DNA from 4 places in the Providencia sp. PROV200 genome. Region 3 is predicted to be linked to each of the others. Evidence: predicted binding sites of a transcription regulator. Region 3 holds the regulator's gene; each other region holds the start of a gene.

Region 1 (4,810 bases), 2.0 Mb from region 3:
TGGCAGTGCCATAAAAGAATTATCTTTATTTAAAACATTACAAAAAGATGAACCTATATATCGATGTCGACATTTATGTATCGATAATAAAAAATATTGGAACGCAAAAGATCTAGGCACTCCACTACCTAAATATACCCTAGGGAATCCAAATCGGATGAACCCTCAAGGAATACCCATGTTTTATGGTTCCCCCCAAAAGCTTACAGCTATTAAAGAAATTATTGATTCTTGCAACACGTCCGATGAATCCAAAGAGTTCGTCACAGGGATCTTTTATTCAACTAAAGAGCTGCGTTTAGTCGATTTAACTCAATCACTTGATGAAATAGATTATTTTGATCATTCTAATCAACACCTAATAACCTCTAAATTATTCTTACGAAAATTCATTGAAATAATTAATAAACCTATAACTAGGAGTGAACCTAATCTAGCATACATTGAATATATTCCAACACAAGTAGTTACCGAATATTTCAAAATTATACTCACAGATAACAATGGGCATCACATGAATGGTTTTCAGTATAAAAGTAGCAAGGATGGGGAACCCTGCATTGTGCTATTTGTTACTCAAGATGAATGTGATGATGACTCAAATATCACCAATAAAACGGTACTGGCACTAAAAAAAATAGAGCGTGATAGTAATAATGACATAAAGAAAAGGTTGGATGATGGGTGGTAAAACTAACCCTAACTTATTGATTCATATAGTGCGTATTTCGTAAATTATGCACTGTTTGAAAACACAGTAAAACATAAATATGTTATATTTAAAATCATAGCATTATATAACTTAGAATCGAATTCATGGGGTGTCGGGGGTCGTAGGTTCAAATCCTATCATGCCGACCAACTTTTTATAGAGAAACCAACCTGTTACGGTTGGTTTTTTTGTATCTAAATTTTAGGTGGGTAAAATGGGGTACCCCAAAAACTTTCACTTCTACAAATCAGTCGAATACAGCCACTCAACACTTCTTAATTAAAGCTGGCTTTATTCCTAGTGGCTACATTGAAAATTTAGATAATAATGACCCGGTACTTATCTATTGCTATAAACTTGATTAAAACCATCTACATAAGGAACTATAATAGCGCTTTATTCATCACAAGCGTTTGTAAGGCGTGATTAAATTGCTGATAGACTTCTTCTGCTATCGCTTCTGGATAACTTAATACCCTAAGCTTATGTGGCTTATTTCCAGGGTAATAACTTGGATGTGCGTGTGCGTATTCGTTTTGCTGAAAACCGCAATGTCGATAAAAAGACCAACGCTTTTGGCTCACATCATCAATAATAGGGTCAATTTCTAGGATCACTTTACCTACATCATGACAAAACTGTTTTAATACCTTTTGCCCATAACCTTGCCCTCTTAATACAGGAGAAATAGCAAGATGTTCGATGTAATAATAATCTTCGATTTTCCAACACCCAATAAAACCAATAAAAATGTCATTTTCTTTGAAGCTGAACAAATAATAATCACTATGATTTAATATTGCTTCTCTTCCTTGGTAGCTTCTTTGTTCATATAATGGAAAAGCTGTGTCATACAACTGGTTAATCATTGCTACCGTTTGGCTATCTTCACTTGAAACTCTTAAACCATATAACATTTAATCGTTACTCACTTTCATAAAATATATTTTTTAGAATACCTATTTTAAACTTTCTGACAATTACTTATCGAGCACTCATAATATTAACCTACTGTTTTATTTAAATATTATTTTCCCACTTAATTCACTGATAAAAATATTTGTGCCTCTATATTGACTTTTTTACCTAATAGTTCTAAAAATACTGTATATAAACACAGCTCTTATTAGAGGCTATCATGTTACGTATCGAAGTTTTATTTGATAAGAATGCTCCACAAAAACCGAGTTCAGTTGTTTTACAAGCACTTGAAACTGAGATTTTACGCAAACTTCAAAACCAATACCCGGACATGGTAACGCGGGTTGGCTTTAGTTCACAACAACGCGTGAATATCTCAGGTACAAAAATAGCGGAGGATAAAACGCGTATTGAAGAAATACTGGAAGAGATATGGATGGATGATGGTTGGGTCCCAGAAGAAACAACGGTGGATTAACCAAAGACTTAAAGGAATGTTTCCTTATTATGTAACATTCCTTTTTCTGTCTCCAAAATTTGCAAGTAAAAAACTACTCGCTTTAAATTTCTCATATCTAAATTTTACGCCCAATTAATTAGCCAATTTTATGCCTAAGAAAGGCTTTAATTTCTTTCACTAGATTCAACTTTTTATTTTTTTTATCCGTTGTTCTAACCTGAGAAATACAGTTATTAGCATCTACACAGGTAGGAATTTCATTTAACATTATTGCTGATAAACTCACAGCCGGCCTATTATTGATATCTTTTCCAATAAAAGTTAAGGCCAGCGCGATTGCTGCTATAAATAATGGCACCTCATAGAATGCTTGTTTCATTATCAATGCTCTTATTGTTTGAGTGATGGATAATAATAAACAGTCTATTTCTTTGTACCTTAAAAAATAGTTAAACCAACCTTAAGGTATGCTTAAATCCACCTCAAACTTGAATTGTTCGTATTGTCTGACGCTCATTGCCTGCTTATACTTGCTAGTAGAGGTGATAACATGAATATCCTATTAGTCGAAGATGATCTTCAATTGGGAAAAGCGCTATGTCGTGGGCTGGAACTTGCAGGTTTTAGTCCTTGTTGGGTCAGGCTACTTGCTGATGCAAAATTACAACTCGCATCTCGCAATTTTGATTTAATGCTCCTAGATTTGGGATTGCCTGATGGCGATGGTCTTGATGAACTCATTACTTGGCGTAATATGGGAGAAACGATCCCAATCATCATTCTTACAGCAAGAAATCAAATGGATAACTTAGTTTCTAGTTTAGATTCAGGCGCTGATGACTTTTTAACAAAACCATTTGCTATGCCTGAGCTTATTTCTCGAGTAAAAGCGGTTAGTCGCCGTATGGCTGGTTTTTCATCTGAAATATGGCAATTAGGTAACCTACAATTAAATCCTCTTAATCACCAAGTCACCCTTAATGAGCAATTGTTGCTGCTCTCCGGGAAAGAATATCTATTACTCTACGAACTCATAAAAAATGCAGATAATGTTGTCAGAAAAACGGATTTAGAGCAGCGCCTATTCGGGTTAGATGATGTGGAAAGTAACTCTTTAGAGGTTCACATTCATAATCTACGCCGGAAAATAGGTAAAGACCGTATAATTACTATCCGCGGTATTGGTTATTTATTAAAAAAAGAAGTGCCACTAAGTGAAAGTTAAATCATTTTTTATTTATACATTTGGGCTGCAAATCAGCTCAGTTATTTTCCTTTGGCTGCTATTAGTTGGCTGGCTACAATTTTTTTATTGGCCCTCAATTCATGATGAGTTAAATGCGCAACAGAATATCGTCACTCAAGGGTTTGCTAAGACACTTGATATAGTTGCTGATAAACCGGAATATTTCAATAAAATAGCAAATAACCTACAAGAACTTTATTCTGCAGCGATGGAAAGTGGCGATGATATTAACTATCGGCCTTTTATGGTTGTTAGAGATAAACAAGGGAATGTCTATTACCGAAACAGTGACAAATTACATGTGCCATCGCTTAAATCTGTCTCTGAACTCGCCGCATTACATAAAGATTGGCATTTTACTTCTGCATGGAATGAGCAAGAAACTTTCGAAGTTGTTATTGCCGAGTCTTATAGTGACCGTAAATCTTTATTAGGTAACCCAGCTGAAGGTACAGCCATTCCACTCGCTTTTATTTTGGGTATTATGTTGTTAGCAATATTAATTACCGCTTATTTTAGTCTGCGGCCTTTAAGGCAATCTGCAAAACTAATTTCTAGCCGTCAGCCAGGTAATTTAACTCCGATAGAAACAAAAGAACAATATAAAGAAATTCGCCCTATTATTGATGCTATAAATAACCTTATGTCACGTGTTGATGCTGCAAATCAACGTGAAAAGCGCTTTATGGCAGATGCTGCACATGAATTAAGAACTCCCATAGCGGCTGTTATTGCTCAATTACACTTGTTGATGCAAATTGATAACCCAAAAGAAAGGGCAGAAATCATTAATGATATGCAAGAAACTTTAAATCGCGCAGCCTCTTTATCACATCAATTAATAGACCTAGCCCGCTTAGAAACTGAAGACTTTTTATTAAATAAAGAGCAAATTGACCTACCCGTATTAATTAGCCATTTAATATCCTCACACATACCTTACGCCATTAATAAAAATATTGATGTTGAACTACAAAGCCCAAATTCTTTTTATATCCTCACCGATAAACTCGCATTGAGTAATATTTTTACTAATTTGTTTGAAAATGCGATTAAATACTGCCCAGAGAAAGGGAAAATAAAAGTCGTTTTAAAAGACCTTACCCCGTTTGGTGGGACTATTTCTGTTCAAGATAATGGCCGAGGAATCCCAGAAGAAAGCCGTCAACTTATATTTTCTCGTTTTTATCGCGTACCAGGAACAATGGAAACCGGAAGCGGTTTAGGTTTATCTATCGCTCAAAATTTAGCCTGCAAAATCGGTGCTGTAATAAGAGTTACTGATGGATTAGACAATCGAGGTATCGGTTTTATTATTGACTTACCCTAAATCGAATTATGTTATTGAGTTAACAGCATTCGCTATTTTTTCTAGCTAGAATATGCCTTTCATACGTTAATATACCTACACCTAGAAGAGGCAATAATGTCCAAGGCATTAGTAATTATTGATCTCATTGAAGAGATAATT
Region 2 (4,810 bases), 970 kb from region 3:
GTTCCATACATCCTGCACCTGAGAAAATCAATGACAAAAATACGGTTGGCTTGATTCCAAACGGTTTTTTATTCCTTGCAAACAAGCTATCCTATATAGACTAGGGCTTGTCTTACCTTTGAGGTACTTTGTGTTAACACTGCTTACCAGTTATCGTCGTGTGCTATATAACAGCCATATTTTATATTATATCCGAATCTTTATAGCCCTGACAGGCGCAACCTTAGTGCCATGGTTGTTAAACCAAGAGCCTAAGACCACTATCCCACTTACTTTAGGTGTGGTCGCTGCTGCACTGACTGACTTAGATGATAGGCTAACTGGTAGAATAAAAAATTTAATTATTACACTTTTTTGTTTTTTTATTGCATCCGTTTCAATTGAACTGCTGTTTCCATACCCTTTATTTTTCTTTTTTGGTCTCGCCTTTTCCACATGTGGTTTTATTCTTCTCGGTGCTTTAGGGCAGAGATACGCAACCATCGCATTTGGTGCACTGTTAATTGCTATTTATACCATGCTCGGTGTACCCATATTTGATACTTGGTACCAACAACCTGCATTATTACTCACAGGGGCAATTTGGTATAATATCTTAACTTTGATTGGCCATATTTTATTTCCTGTTAGGCCACTACAAGATGCAATAACCCAATGCTATCAGCAACTTTCAGCTTATTTAGATGCAAAAGCTAACTTATTTGACCCTGACTTAGAAGATGACTACCAACGCTCTGTTTATGATTTAGCGCTAGTAAACAGTCACTTGGTTAGCACCATGAACCAAGCAAAAATTGCATTACTGAGTCGGTTAAAAGGAGACCGAGGACAAAAAGGTACCCGAAATTCACTGCATTATTATTTTGTTGCCCAAGATATTCACGAACGAGCAAGTTCATCTCACATACAATACCAACAACTTAGCCGTACTTTACGTCATTGTGATATTTTATTTCGTTTCCAACGCCTATTAACTATGCAAGCGAGAGCCTGCCAGCAAGTTGCTCAATCTGTTTTATGGCGTAAACAATACCAACATAACCCTCGTTTTGAGCGCACTTTCGCTTACATTGAAAAATCGCTACAACTTCTAAAGCAGCAATCGCCTGAGCTTCATGAAATTAAAGCGCTGTACAACTTACTTAAAAACTTAAAAGGAATTGATGTTCAACTTAAAGGCCTGAGCCTTGAGCAAAGTGCATGGCAGCAAAATAATAAACAAATAGAACAGTTATCTGACGAATCGTTATCAGGTATTCGTGATATTATTTCACGCGTTAAACACCATTTAACCCCGAAATCTTCTTTATTTCGCCATGCGGTCAGAATGTCAATTCTCCTTTGTACTGGCTATGTCATTATCCAACTATTTGATATGGAAAGAGGATATTGGATATTACTCACTAGCTTATTTGTATGCCAACCTAACTACAGCGCCACTAAACGCCGTTTGGCTCTACGTATAATAGGCACTATTGTTGGTATTCTCATTGGCTTACCTTTGCTGAATTTAATCCCTTCAATGGAAGGCCAGCTCACGCTAATTGTTATTTCTGGTTTACTGTTTTTTATGTTTCGCAGTAGCCAATATGCCCAAGCAACCTTATTTATCACACTACTCGTCTTGTTTTGTTTTAACCTACTCGGAGAAGGGTTTGACGTTGCACTGCCACGGATCATTGACACATTAATTGGTTGTTTTATTGCATTACTTGCCGTCAGCTTTATTTGGCCTGACTGGAAATTCCGCCAACTCCCCCAAGTCATTCAAAAAACTATGGATAGCAATTGCCGTTATTTAGATGCTATTTTACAACAATATTACCAAGGTAAAGACAACCGCCTTGAGTATCGAATTGCACGTAGAGAGGCACATAATAACGATGCTGAATTCGCTTCTATTGTGTCCAATATGGCATCGGATCCTAAGTCTTATCGAATCACTCAAGAACAGGCTTTTCGCCTTCTCTGCTTAAACCACACTTTACTCAGCTATATATCTGCATTAGGCGCGCATCGTGAAAAAATGCAAAATGAAGATAACCTTTCACTACTCAACGATGCTATTTGCTATGTTGAATCATCGCTACAAATCACCACCATTGACCCGCTCGTCATTGATGAAAAATCAGATAAACTTCGTCACAGTCTATTACAGCGGATAGATAACATTTCAACCAGTGATGACGAAAAAACTTTACTAATCATGGAACAAACTAAATTATTGCTCGAGCTGGTCCCTGAAATAAAACAAATTATGCGAACTATTAGTGCATCATAATTATACCGATGAGCGGGTATTATAATTCTAAATACCCGCTCATTCTTATATTGCATATTATAGTATTAACTATATTAATAATAACCGTGGTTTTGCGCGAGTTTAAGCTGACGTCAATTCAAAACTATTATACCAAGTAATTAGCTCTTGCTTGATATCCTTTGGTAAAACCGCACTATGACACCCTTCTATTGCAGCCGCTAAGCCTATGAGTAACTTAATACTAGGGTTATTCCTACCATGCTTTTTTAGCTTCATAAAACAAGCCTTTGCGCCCATCATACGCAAATCATCAACGTGAGATACACCGATTTTCCCTAGTGCGCGCTCAACTGACATATTCATATTAGGTAAATCTTTTATTCGCATAGTTATTGATTGTTTTTGTTTAAATTCTTCAATGGCTGAACGGTACGCCAACTCAATATATTGGAGAAACAAAGCCTCGTCATGCCAAACTTGTTCCGAAAGTTGATAATAACGCATTTCCAGTGGAATACCCTTTTTACTATAAACTAGCCGGTTAAACCCTAAGGATTCAAAATGGCTTCTCGCAACTAAACAGCCACGCAAATAAAAGCCGCCATCAAGCACTAACCCCACAATTGCATCATCGACTAATAGACAAAACCCACCAAAATGGTTTTTGCGCTTTAATTCGCCAAATTGACTTAACAAACGGGACAAATAAAAAAATTTTTCATCTTTTGACAACATTACTAAACTCCTTTTTAGATATGCTTAATTTTCATCCTTGAGAAAATTAATTTTATAATTTCTTTTTTTACAGATAATTACGCATAACCAATTTTGAGAGCATCCATAAAAAATGCCAAGAAGAATGCAGATAAAAACAACAAAGTTGCGAAGCGCTTTGAAAAAATAGTCTTGATATTGGATGGATATACAGTTACTGTATGTTCATACAGCATTGTAACGAGGTAAATTATGAGCATCTATTCTTGGAACAACTCAACAGAACATTCTCTTAATAATTACGCACAATCAATCCCTGCGATAGGGCTTACTAACAGCTCTATGCAACAAGGTATGGTGAGCGAACTTGTTTACGATGAAAAACACCCTATTATGGATTACATTTTATTACCCATGCTTCGCCAGTTTGGGGTCCAATCACGCTGGTTACTCTGGTTAAGCCCTAATAAAAAACTCAGTAAACACTGGTTAGAACAATCAGGTATACCCACTAATAAAGTTATGCAATTAAATCATATGGAAGATATCACCACGATTGATGCCATGGAAAAAGCCTTAAGAAGTGGGAATTATAGCGTGGTTCTAGGGTGGCTACCGGAAATAAGCGAGCAAGATTTTATTCGTTTGCAATATGCTGCTCAAGAAGGCTGTTCTATTGGCTTAATTATGCGTCCACAGAAAACGTATAATATGGTTAGTACACAAGCAAGACAGCCAAACCACTTAAAAATTCATTCAAATCATTACCACTAGCTAAGATTAAGAATTTTCTTACTAAATTTAACCTTTAGGCATATTTGTCTCTAAAGTTAAATTAAAAGTATTGTAGATCAATCAGATAGATTAAATATAATCATTGTTAAAAATATACATATCTCTCTGATTTATACACTAAAAAAACACTTTTTTTAACGATTTTTGCTCACTCTACTTGTATCTTTTTAAGTTCGTTGTAGACTTTAGCTTGTTCGGCTTATGGCATTATTTTTTTACTTTTCTTATTTTTTTGTAGATAATGTCTGCGAAACCTAGCAAGTAAATTAAACCAATGGCATATAATAAGGCTCAGCGAAGCCAAGCCAATATTGGATGATAACGAGGCGTAAAAATGAAAAAAACAGCTATCGCAGTAGCAGTGGCAGTAGCAGCTTTTGCAACCGTTGCACAAGCAGCTCCAAAAGATAACACTTGGTATACCGGTGCTAAATTAGGTTGGTCTCACTATGAAGACACTAAATTCACTTCACCTGAAACTAATCTTCACGTAGGTAACACTACTGACCGTGATACTCTCGGTGCTGGTGCATTCGCTGGTTACCAATATAACCAATACATGGGCTTCGAGCTTGGTTACGATTGGTTCGGTAAAATGAAATACAAAGGCGCTGGTAACAGCGGTGACCTGAAATCTATGGGTGTTTCATTAACTACTAAATTAAGCTATCCAATCATGGATGACTTAGACGTTTACACTCGTTTAGGTGGTATGGTTTACCGTACAGAAGCTAAAGCTAACCAAACTCAAGGTCGTTTCAAAGAAACTGACACTGGCGTTGCACCTGTATACGCACTGGGTCTTGAGTACGCAATCACTCCAGAGTGGGCTACTCGTTTAGACTACCAATGGGTTAGCAACTTAGGTGATAAAGACAACATCGGTACTCGTCCAGACAACGGCATGCTGAGCGTTGGTGTTGCTTACCGTTTCGGTCAAGCTGATGCTCCAGTTGTTGCGCCAGCTCCAGTTGTTGCTCCAGCTCCAGTTGTTGAAAACAAACGCTTTACTCTGCGTTCAGATGTTCTGTTTAACTT
Region 3 (4,810 bases):
GGCGGTTCCAAGTCCAACTAAGAACTCTATCGGTTAAACGAACTGCCTCATAAGAGAAATTGGCCGCAATTTCTTCCATCATCCCAACGGCATTTTGCTGAGCTTTTTTAAGTGGGATTTTTTTACTGCGCGCTTCGTCTTCAACGGCTTTTTCAATCGCTTTTGACGTTAATAGCTTATTAAACAGCTCATAACGGGCGGGTAGTTTTGGCCCAACTGCAGCTAAGCGTTGGCGCGAATAGTGAATACGCGCGACACGAGCGAGTTTGTTGGCAATGATGGTATCTGTACCGTGGTCTTGCGCCATTTTCCCAATTGAGACAATCGGAGATAAACGCACGAAGCTGTCACGCCCTAACCATAAAACGGCAAAGAATTTTTGGATACCGTTTAACAGCTTCAGTGGCGGTGCTGGAGTATGGCCTTCACGCCCAGGTGAACGCCCAAACATCACGGATGCAGGTAGCATTTGAATATCTAGATTTGGATTGTTTTTGTGCAAATCTAAATAAGCATGGAATGTTTTTACTGAATCTTTACGTGGATTCGGTGAATAATAGCGAAAAACACGTGGACCATCATCGATAAAAACGTAAGCCGGAAGCTTCGTTCCATTGATATCATTGTCGACTAGCGGGTCTGGCAGACCGATAGCTAAGCATTGATGCCGTAGCGTGAGGAGGTCAGACTTCGAATGATAAGGTAATACGTACAGAGTTGGCCTGTTGACATCAAGCTGCAACTCAGTGACGGGATCCGAAGGAATTAGTTTACTTTTTACCAATAATTTAAGTGGCAAATTCAACGTGTTGTAATATATTTTACGCCATAGTGACATAAATGATTATAGCCTCTTGTTAACAATGCTGCGCAATCATACCAGAAATACCTGGTTAGATCTGTTACTGACAATTCACTTTGACCGTAAAAATCGATTATTGTTTGTATTTTTTAAGGAATAAATATGGCGAGTCAAGTTAAGGGCTTCACGCGAGTGATTAAAGCTGCGGGGTATTCCCTTAAAGGTTTGAAGGCAGCTTGGGTTAATGAGGCCGCATTTAGGCAGGAATCCGTTGCGGCAATTATCGCAATTTTTATCGCATTTTATTTAGATATCAGTTACATAGATAGAATCCTGTTAGTAAGCTCAGTTGTGCTGGTGGCAATAGTCGAATTATTGAATAGCGCGGTAGAGGCTGTGGTTGATCGTATTGGTAGTGAATATCATGAGCTTTCAGGGAGAGCTAAAGATATTGGTTCTGCTGCGGTATTTGTGAGTATCGGTTTAGCTTTGTTCATTTGGGCGCTGGTATTATGGCAACGCTATTTCACTGGTTAAGGTGTTTGGTTACTTCATCGGGAAAAAGAGAGTAAATCGATAACAAATGCTTAAATTGAGCGATTTAACTGTTCCAAATCTTCATTTACCTGTATATACTCACAGCTTGACTGTATAAACAAACAGGGGAACGGAATGAAAGCACTGACGGCTCGACAACAGCAGGTTTACGATCTGGTGCGAGATCACATTTCGCAGACAGGTATGCCACCTACACGTGCTGAGATAGCAGCAAGCCTTGGTTTTCGTTCGCCTAATGCGGCAGAAGAACATTTAAAGGCCTTAGCACGCAAAGGGGTTATTGAAATTGTTTCAGGCGCATCCCGAGGTATTCGTCTGCTTCTTGAAGAAGAAACCGAAGATCAGGGGTTACCTCTGATTGGGCGTGTTGCCGCTGGCGAACCATTATTAGCGCAGGAACATATTGAGAGCCACTATCAAGTTGACCCTGAGCTGTTTAAACCACATGCAGATTTTTTATTGCGTGTGAACGGGATGTCCATGAAAGATATTGGTATTATGGATGGCGATTTATTAGCTGTGCATAAAACGCAAAATGTACACAACGGGCAAGTGGTTGTCGCTCGTATCGAAGATGAAGTTACGGTTAAACGTTTTAAGCAACAGGGTAACCGCGTTGAGTTAATAGCAGAAAACCCAGAATTCGAACCTATTGTTGTTGATTTACGCCAGCAAAACTTCACTATTGAAGGTTTAGCTGTTGGGGTTATCCGTAACAGTGATTGGTATTAATTTCCGTGAGTAGCCAAGCGTCATGGTAGGTTACACTCAGGAATGACTACGGCAGGCAGATTTCATTACTTTATTTTGAGGTCTGCCTGTTTTATTTCCTGTCTTATATTTTTTCTCTTCTCTCTGTATTCATCAAACTCTTTAGCAATACAGCAATTTATTTCTTTTTTGCTGTTATAGGTTGTTCGTGGTTATGATGACAATGCTCGTGATCTTGGCAGCTATTCACTTCGTCACAACTCTTACACAAGCCATGGTTTTCCACCACGGTATGTCTTAAGCGGAATTGGTGTTCGTCGGCTAAATTAATAATGGCAGCTTCTATTGTTGTACAGTCACTTTCCGTTACGCTTCCACAATGGTCGCAAATCAACATAACAGAAATATGGCTTGGGTTATCAAAATGATGGCAGACGACATAGCTGTTTGTTGATTCAATTTTATGGATAAAACCTTGCTCCATTAAAAACTCAAGGCCACGATAAACCGTAGGGGGTTTAGCTTGAGGTTCAATTTCACGTAGCAGGTCGAGTAAATCATAAGCGCTGATTGCACCATGTTGCTGTGCTATCAGGCGCAATACCGTTTCTCTTTGTGGTGTCAATCTGACGCCTCTTGACTGGCAAATATGTTCAGCCATCGCAAGAACTTTTTTTTCACTCATCTTTTCCATTTTACTGACCCACCCGTTGAAAAATGCAAATGTTTACTGTTCACAAGTTTATCACAGTTTCTTGAACTATAGAGAATCAAGAAATGAAAGCATTGCCATCAAAAAATTTTAACCTTGCTAAGTATTTTTTTGATTAATAAAGAAAGCAAATGAGGGTAATGAAAAATATAAAAAAGGATATTTAAAATTAAATAGGGAAATAGAAACAAATATTAAACAAATACATGATAAAAGCGTAACGCATTGCGAACAATTAATTGAAATATTATGTTTCAATTTGATGTAATTTCAATTAAGACTTATCTTAACCTTAATTTTTAATATTCTTTTTGTTGCTATTTTTCCTGTCTTTTTAGATGCTTGCTGTGATTTTTTCGTAACATTTAGTTTTAAATTCCGTTTTTGTATTTATTTATAGATTTAAATTTCGATATAAAACTATCTGTAATTTGACGTATTTTGAGATATTTGTAAGTGAGGAATGAGGTTTTTATATAAGTTTTTCTAAGTAATATATTTGAAATGTATATTTTGATGCTATTTTAATTTTATATTTTTCGCCTTATAGCTTTGATGTTATTTTATTCTGCATTAACTCTAATTATGTGTTCGTTTTGACAATAAATATCGAATATGTAGAATTGATATCAGAAAGTATCGGAAGGCATGTGTAAAAAGTCATTTTCTATTTCTATATCAATTTTGGCAAATTACCCCTTATGGGAATAATTAATATTGAATAGAAAATAAAGAATTAAAAATTTTAGGTATTTTAAAAATTATAGATGAAAAGGATCTTATTTATATATTCACCTCTAATCTGAATGAAATTAATGATGTTGGATGACGGAAAAATTTCACTGTTAAGTAATCAAAAAAATAAAATTGACTCCTTATCAATAAAAATCAGAAAAGAGGTAGCTACTTCCTACTCATTTAAAGGAAATGTTTATGAAACTGAATAAATTAGCGTTAACTCTGGCTTTAGGTTTAGGTGTTGGTATTTCTGGTGTTGCAGTGGCTGAAGATCCAGTAACTCCACCAACAGTTGAAAGTTCACAAGGTGAAGTTCGCTTCACTGGTTTTATTAATGATGTTCCATGTTCAATTGATGCAAACAACTTAAAACAATTAGTTGAGTTTGGTGAAATTGCATTACATGAACTGACATCTAACCAATACCGTTCAGATAACAGAGATTTCGATATCGTATTGAAGAACTGTTCAACTGAAACGTATAAAAACGCCAAAATCACCTTTACTGGCCCAACTATTTCCGGTTTCCAAGGTTTTACCGGTGATCTACTTGGCTTAGGTGGAAAAGTTAAAAATGCCGGTATTGTAATCACTAATGGTGCTGACAAAGTTGTTGAATTTGGTAAAGCATTCCCAGGTACTGGTGATGGATATGCATTAAATGCGGGTGATGGTAAAGAAACGACACTGCACTTCTCTGCGTATGTTAAAGGTAATGAAGCAGCGGACGCGAAAGCAACAACAGGTAGTTTTAACACTGTTGCTAACTTCAAAATTATTTACCAATAAGTTCAAGCTTAGTTAAGTAAAAACATGTGGCGTATTAATGACGCCATATGTTTCTACCTTCTTTTTTCATTTTTAGTCTGATAGGCGGCATAGTTGAATGAAAAGCATGAAACTCAATTTAATTACAAAATTAATGCTTTTAATATTAACGCCGATGGTTGCATTTTCTGAAGAGGCAGTTGATTTTAATACTGATTTTTTAGAAGCAGACAGCACTGAAAATGTCGATTTTAGTAAGTTTTCTCATGCCAATTATATTCCACCTGGAAATTATTCTTTAGCTATTTCGGTAAATAAAGTCAAAATCTCCATGGAGCAATCCATTATATTCTTTACACCTAATTATGATGAGAAAATATCATTAGCTTGTATTACACCTGAATTATATGAGCAACTCGGATTAAAACCTGAATGGAGTAATAAAGTAACTTGGTTACTTGATGGAAAATGTTTAGATATTCGGTCTGTACCAGAAATGCGGACTCAAGGTGATCTTGCAA
Region 4 (4,810 bases), 570 kb from region 3:
TTTACACTGTCCATTGCTTAAAAGAAAGTGTTATCCTGAGTTTATCAGCAATGCATCATTTAATTTTGCATATCAAGCTAGTAACTAACATAACTCAACTAAAAATCTCTGAGGTAATTTGAGTTGCTCGGTCAATAAAACTAGTGATGCCATACCCCAAGGAAATTAAATATTTTCCCTAAATAATTTGGGTTGTGGCTAGGCGGCAAATGAGAAAATCCCTAGGAACATACATAAGTATGTGACTAGGGTTTACGAGTGAAGCCAACAACGCTACAACTCAAAATATGACGGGAAAAGGAGAAAAACGTGTCTGAACTTGCTACATTATCCCCCCAACCGCTATGGGACATTTTCGCTAAAATCTGCTCTATTCCACACCCTTCATACCATGAAGAGGCTTTAGCCGCACATATTGTTGATTGGTCAAAACAAAAAGGCTTTCACGTTGAACGTGATGAAGTAGGCAATATTCTGATCCGTAAACCGGCTACGCCTGGTTACGAAAACCGTAAAGGTGTTGTTTTACAAGCTCACTTAGACATGGTGCCACAAAAAAATAACGACACGGTACATGACTTTAAAACCGACCCAATTCGCCCATATGTTAACGGAGAGTGGGTCACAGCTGAAGGCACCACTTTAGGTGCTGACAACGGTATTGGTTTGGCTTCTGCATTGGCGGTTCTTGCCGATGATAGTGTTGAACATGGCCCAATGGAAGTTCTCCTGACCATGACCGAAGAAGCCGGTATGGAAGGTGCCTTTGGCTTGAAAGCAGGCTGGTTGCAAGCCGATATTCTGATTAACACCGACTCAGAAGAAGAAGGTGAAATTTACATGGGTTGCGCCGGTGGTGTTGATTTCACAACCACATTTGACCTGACTCGTGAAGCATTACCACAAGGCTATAAAACTTTCACAATGACCCTAAAAGGCTTGAAAGGTGGGCACTCAGGTGGTGATGTACATTTAGGCTTAGGTAATGCCAATAAGCTGCTAGCGCGTTTTCTGGCAGGACACGCAGAAGATTTAAGCCTAAAATTATTAGATTTCAGAGGCGGTACTGTCCGTAATGCGATTCCTCGTGAAGCCTATGCCGTTATTGCTGTTCCAGCAAACAAAGTTACTGAATTAACGGCATTAAGAACACGCTATGAAGATATTCTGAAAAACGAATTAGCTGTCGTCGAACCTAACCTTGTGCTGCTACTAGACGAAACACAGAGTGAGCTAAAAGCGCTTTCTGATGACTGCCAAAAACGTTTTGTTTTCTTCTTAAATGCGGCGCCAAACGGTGTAATTCGCATGAGTGATGTTGCTATCGGCGTCGTTGAAACGTCACTTAACGAAGGTGTTGTACGCCTTACTGAAGATAAAGCAGAAATTATCTTCCTTGTTCGCTCACTCATTGATAGCGGTAAAAACTACGTTGTTAACATGCTGACATCTATCAGTAAACTAGCACAAGCCCAATACCGAGCAGAAGGCAGTTACCCTGGTTGGCAGCCGGATGCAGACTCACCAGTCATGCATTTAGTCAGCGAGACCTATAACAAGCTGTTTGGTAAAATCCCTAATGTGATGGTGATCCACGCAGGCCTTGAATGTGGTCTATTCAAAAAACCTTACCCAGACATGGATATGGTTTCAATTGGGCCAACGATTCGCGGTGCACACTCCCCTGATGAACGTGTGCATATTGCAAGCGTTGGTGAGTATTGGAAATTATTAACAGCGGTTTTAAAAGCTATTCCTGTCAAAGAATAAACTGTTGATGACCTAAAAGCCAAACACCCATCACCAGATGGGTGTTTTTATAATTCGAGTAACAATTGTCGTTCAAGCTGCGGGCTTTGCAGCATGACATGTAAACCAACTAGCCGAACACCACGCCCTAAGCGACGATTATCCCAAACTTGTTTCGCTATTTGCACCAAATCTTGTTTATTAAGAACTGGATATACGTGTTCTTGTGTGGTTTGCTGGAAGTCTGCAAATTTAAATTTCACACCTTGGCGAGCAATTCGTAGGTCAGGTTTTACCTTCGCCAAACGCCGTTGTAATTCGTCATATAATTTATCAAGTAACTGTAAACAATCGGTCCATTGGTCAATATCCACTGCAAGCGTGCGTTCAACCCCCACTGATTTTCTTAGCCTATCAGGGTTAATAGCTCGCTCATCGATACCATGGCAACGCTCCCATAGTACCTGCCCAAATTTACCCATACTTTTAATCAATGCAACAACATCATATTTTTGAACATCAGCACAAGTCATCAACCCCATATCCGCTAATTTTTGGGCTGTTACCTTACCCACACCAGGGATCTTTTTTAGAGGCAAGTTAAGAACGAATTGTTCGATATTTTGCGGAGTGATTACGAATTGACCATTAGGTTTATTCATATCTGAAGCAATCTTTGCCAAAAATTTTATTGGCGCTATCCCTGCTGAAGCCGTTAATTGCAGTTCATCGAAAATTTGCTGACGAATAGCCTCTGCGATTAACGTTGCAGAGCCGTGCAATTGTGTGCAATCCGTGACATCCAAATAAGCTTCATCAAGAGAAAGAGGTTCTATGAGGTCTGTATAGCGTGCAAATATCTTTTGAATATGCAAAGAGGTTTCTTTATAAAGTGCCATATGCCCAGGAACAACTTTCAAGTGCGGGCAAAGCCTAAGTGCAATTGCTGTGGACATCGCACTGTGAACACCGTAGCGACGAGCTTCATAATTTGCAGTGCTAATCACACCTCGACGATCTGCACTTCCCCCCACCGCAATAGGCACATTGCGAAGGCTGGGATCGTCCCGCATTTCTATCGCTGCATAAAAGCAGTCCATATCAATATGAATAATTTTACGCACGGGTTAGCTCTGCCAATCAAACACCTGATTAAATATACAGTATATTTATTGGCTATGCAATTATTGCTACGTCACCATAAAATTGATGAGCAGGGAGATAACTTAATGATAATTAGGCAATTCATCATATTGCAATAATTATCTGCCAAGCTACCTAATTAAATGCTTTATTTAAAGTTTGTCTTAAAAACAAGCATTAATACTTACTTTTAAACAAGAAAGTAATAAAAAGAGTTGTTTTATCAACGACAATACCTTGAAAACTATCTATGGATTATATCTATGGCAATTATATCAACATCAAAATATGTTAAGTTTATGGCAACTCTCATAATACTGTTTGCTAGCCAGACCGCTTTTGCACTATCCCCTAAAATTGTTGCGCACCGAGCAGGAACTGCGGATGCTCCTGAAAATACGCTTTACGCTATTGATTTAGCGATTAAAAATAAGTCAGATGCGATTTGGATAACCGTACAATTAAGTAAAGACAATCAATTAGTTTTATATCGTCCAAGTAAACTGGATGAACTAACCGATAAAAAAGGTAAGGTATCCACTTACACAGCTGAGCAACTAAACCAAGTCAATGCAGCTTACCAATTTAGCCAAAAACATAATCAACAATTTCCTTTGCAGAAAACCACGATTAGTACGTTAAAAACTATTTTGCAAGAATATCCGAATACAACTTTCTATGTTGACCTGAAATCACCTGATGCAGACCCTAATATTCAAGCAAAAGCTATTCTTAATCTATTGAAAGACACACATAGTGTTAATCGAGTACGTTTTTATTCAACTAATGGCGCATTTTTAAATGCACTAAAAACTCTTGAGCCTAAATTACAGTTATTCGAAAGCCGAGATGAAACTCGCACTATACTGGCAAATAGTGTGATAAGCCATCAATGTCCTATGAAAAATCATGAATCTGAAACCCGTTGGTTCGGTTTTGAATTACATCGAAAAATTGAAGTTGTTGAGAAATACACTCTAGGTGAAGCTCGTTCACCTGCGGTTATTTCATGGGACAAAGAAGCTATTGATTGTTTTAGAAAAAATGGCAAGGCTTATATCATTGTTTTTGGTGTTAATAATGAAAGTGACTACCAACTCGCAAAAGAAATTGGTGCTGATGCTGTAATGGTTGATTCACCTAAAGCATTTAGAAAATAATATACTTCAATATAAAAACTAAGTTATTTCAATAATAGCTTAGTTTTAACTTACATTATTTAAAATAATCATTTTATTTTATTACATAATAACAAGTTATATTAAAGCATGTCTGTAAGATTAAATTGTATAATGGTCTTTCATAGCGACCTTAGCCAACAATACTGTTAGCTAAGGTCTATAAATGAAGAGTTGAATTATATAATACGGTTTTTATTGAGCAGTTTTTTACGTGCTTCTTCGCGTGCCATGCGTTTCTTACGTGCATCACAAGGTTCGGGACAATCACACACTTTTTCAACACCAATACTGCTTAACCCACCGCAGCTACCTTGAATACTCTTACGCTTAATAATGTACCCAAGTGACATGCCTAAAAAGGCCAACAAAAACAGTGCAAAGGCTGCAATGAAAATATTAAGCATTTTTTTGTCCTCCCACAACTACTGTTTTTTGGTTAAAAACGGTTCGAATGCCTTAGTATAACGCTCTTCAAAACCTTTATCTGTCTTAACAATCATGAAAACAGGAATATTCATTTTTTCAGCTAAAGCAAAGCCAGCTTCAGGCCCCAAAACATTTAGCCCTGTAGATAAGCCATCAGCACTCATGCAATTTTCTGCAATCACCGTAATAGAAACTAAATTATGGGTGATTGGTTTTCCTGTTTTCGGGTCAATGGTATGAGAAAAACGAACACCATCTTGTTCGAAATAATTGCGATAGTCCCCTGATGTGGCAATAGAACGGTCACCGGG

What was found. Region 3 encodes LexA, which represses DNA repair genes until DNA is damaged. Its sites were predicted from a motif close to TNCTGTATGTACATACAGNA; they were not measured.
Region 1: M1E86_RS11310 (DinI-like family protein) is a predicted target of LexA. The motif match lies at 1,815-1,834, and genes of this name have one in related genera.
Region 2: sulA (SOS-induced cell division inhibitor SulA) is a predicted target of LexA. The motif match lies at 3,193-3,212, and genes of this name have one in related genera.
Region 4: dinB (DNA polymerase IV) is a predicted target of LexA. The motif match lies at 2,896-2,915, and genes of this name have one in related genera.

What each region holds. Positions count from the first base shown of each region.
Region 1 covers NZ_CP096307.1:2,459,863-2,464,672, forward strand. Annotated here, with positions in the region: gene M1E86_RS11300 (RES family NAD+ phosphorylase) at 1-691, shown strand, start outside; gene M1E86_RS11305 (GNAT family N-acetyltransferase) at 1,096-1,629, opposite strand; gene M1E86_RS11310 (DinI-like family protein) at 1,851-2,111, shown strand; gene M1E86_RS11315 (hypothetical protein) at 2,230-2,472, opposite strand; gene M1E86_RS11320 (response regulator) at 2,644-3,318, shown strand; gene M1E86_RS11325 (sensor histidine kinase) at 3,308-4,669, shown strand; gene M1E86_RS11330 (cysteine hydrolase family protein) at 4,766-4,810, shown strand, end outside.
Region 2 covers NZ_CP096307.1:1,435,903-1,440,712, reverse strand. Annotated here, with positions in the region: gene helD (DNA helicase IV) at 1-7, opposite strand, end outside; gene yccS (YccS family putative transporter) at 131-2,281, shown strand; gene M1E86_RS06350 (TfoX/Sxy family DNA transformation protein) at 2,384-2,998, opposite strand; gene sulA (SOS-induced cell division inhibitor SulA) at 3,230-3,751, shown strand; gene ompA (porin OmpA) at 4,107-4,810, shown strand, end outside.
Region 3 covers NZ_CP096307.1:469,357-474,166, forward strand. Annotated here, with positions in the region: gene plsB (glycerol-3-phosphate 1-O-acyltransferase PlsB) at 1-838, opposite strand, end outside; gene M1E86_RS02075 (diacylglycerol kinase) at 965-1,339, shown strand; gene lexA (transcriptional repressor LexA) at 1,475-2,092, shown strand; gene zur (zinc uptake transcriptional repressor Zur) at 2,250-2,765, opposite strand; gene M1E86_RS02090 (fimbrial protein) at 3,717-4,310, shown strand; gene M1E86_RS02095 (fimbria/pilus outer membrane usher protein) at 4,408-4,810, shown strand, end outside.
Region 4 covers NZ_CP096307.1:1,040,486-1,045,295, reverse strand. Annotated here, with positions in the region: gene pepD (beta-Ala-His dipeptidase) at 310-1,770, shown strand; gene dinB (DNA polymerase IV) at 1,818-2,873, opposite strand; gene M1E86_RS04560 (glycerophosphodiester phosphodiesterase family protein) at 3,156-4,052, shown strand; gene nqrM ((Na+)-NQR maturation NqrM) at 4,250-4,477, opposite strand; gene M1E86_RS04550 (FAD:protein FMN transferase) at 4,496-4,810, opposite strand, start outside.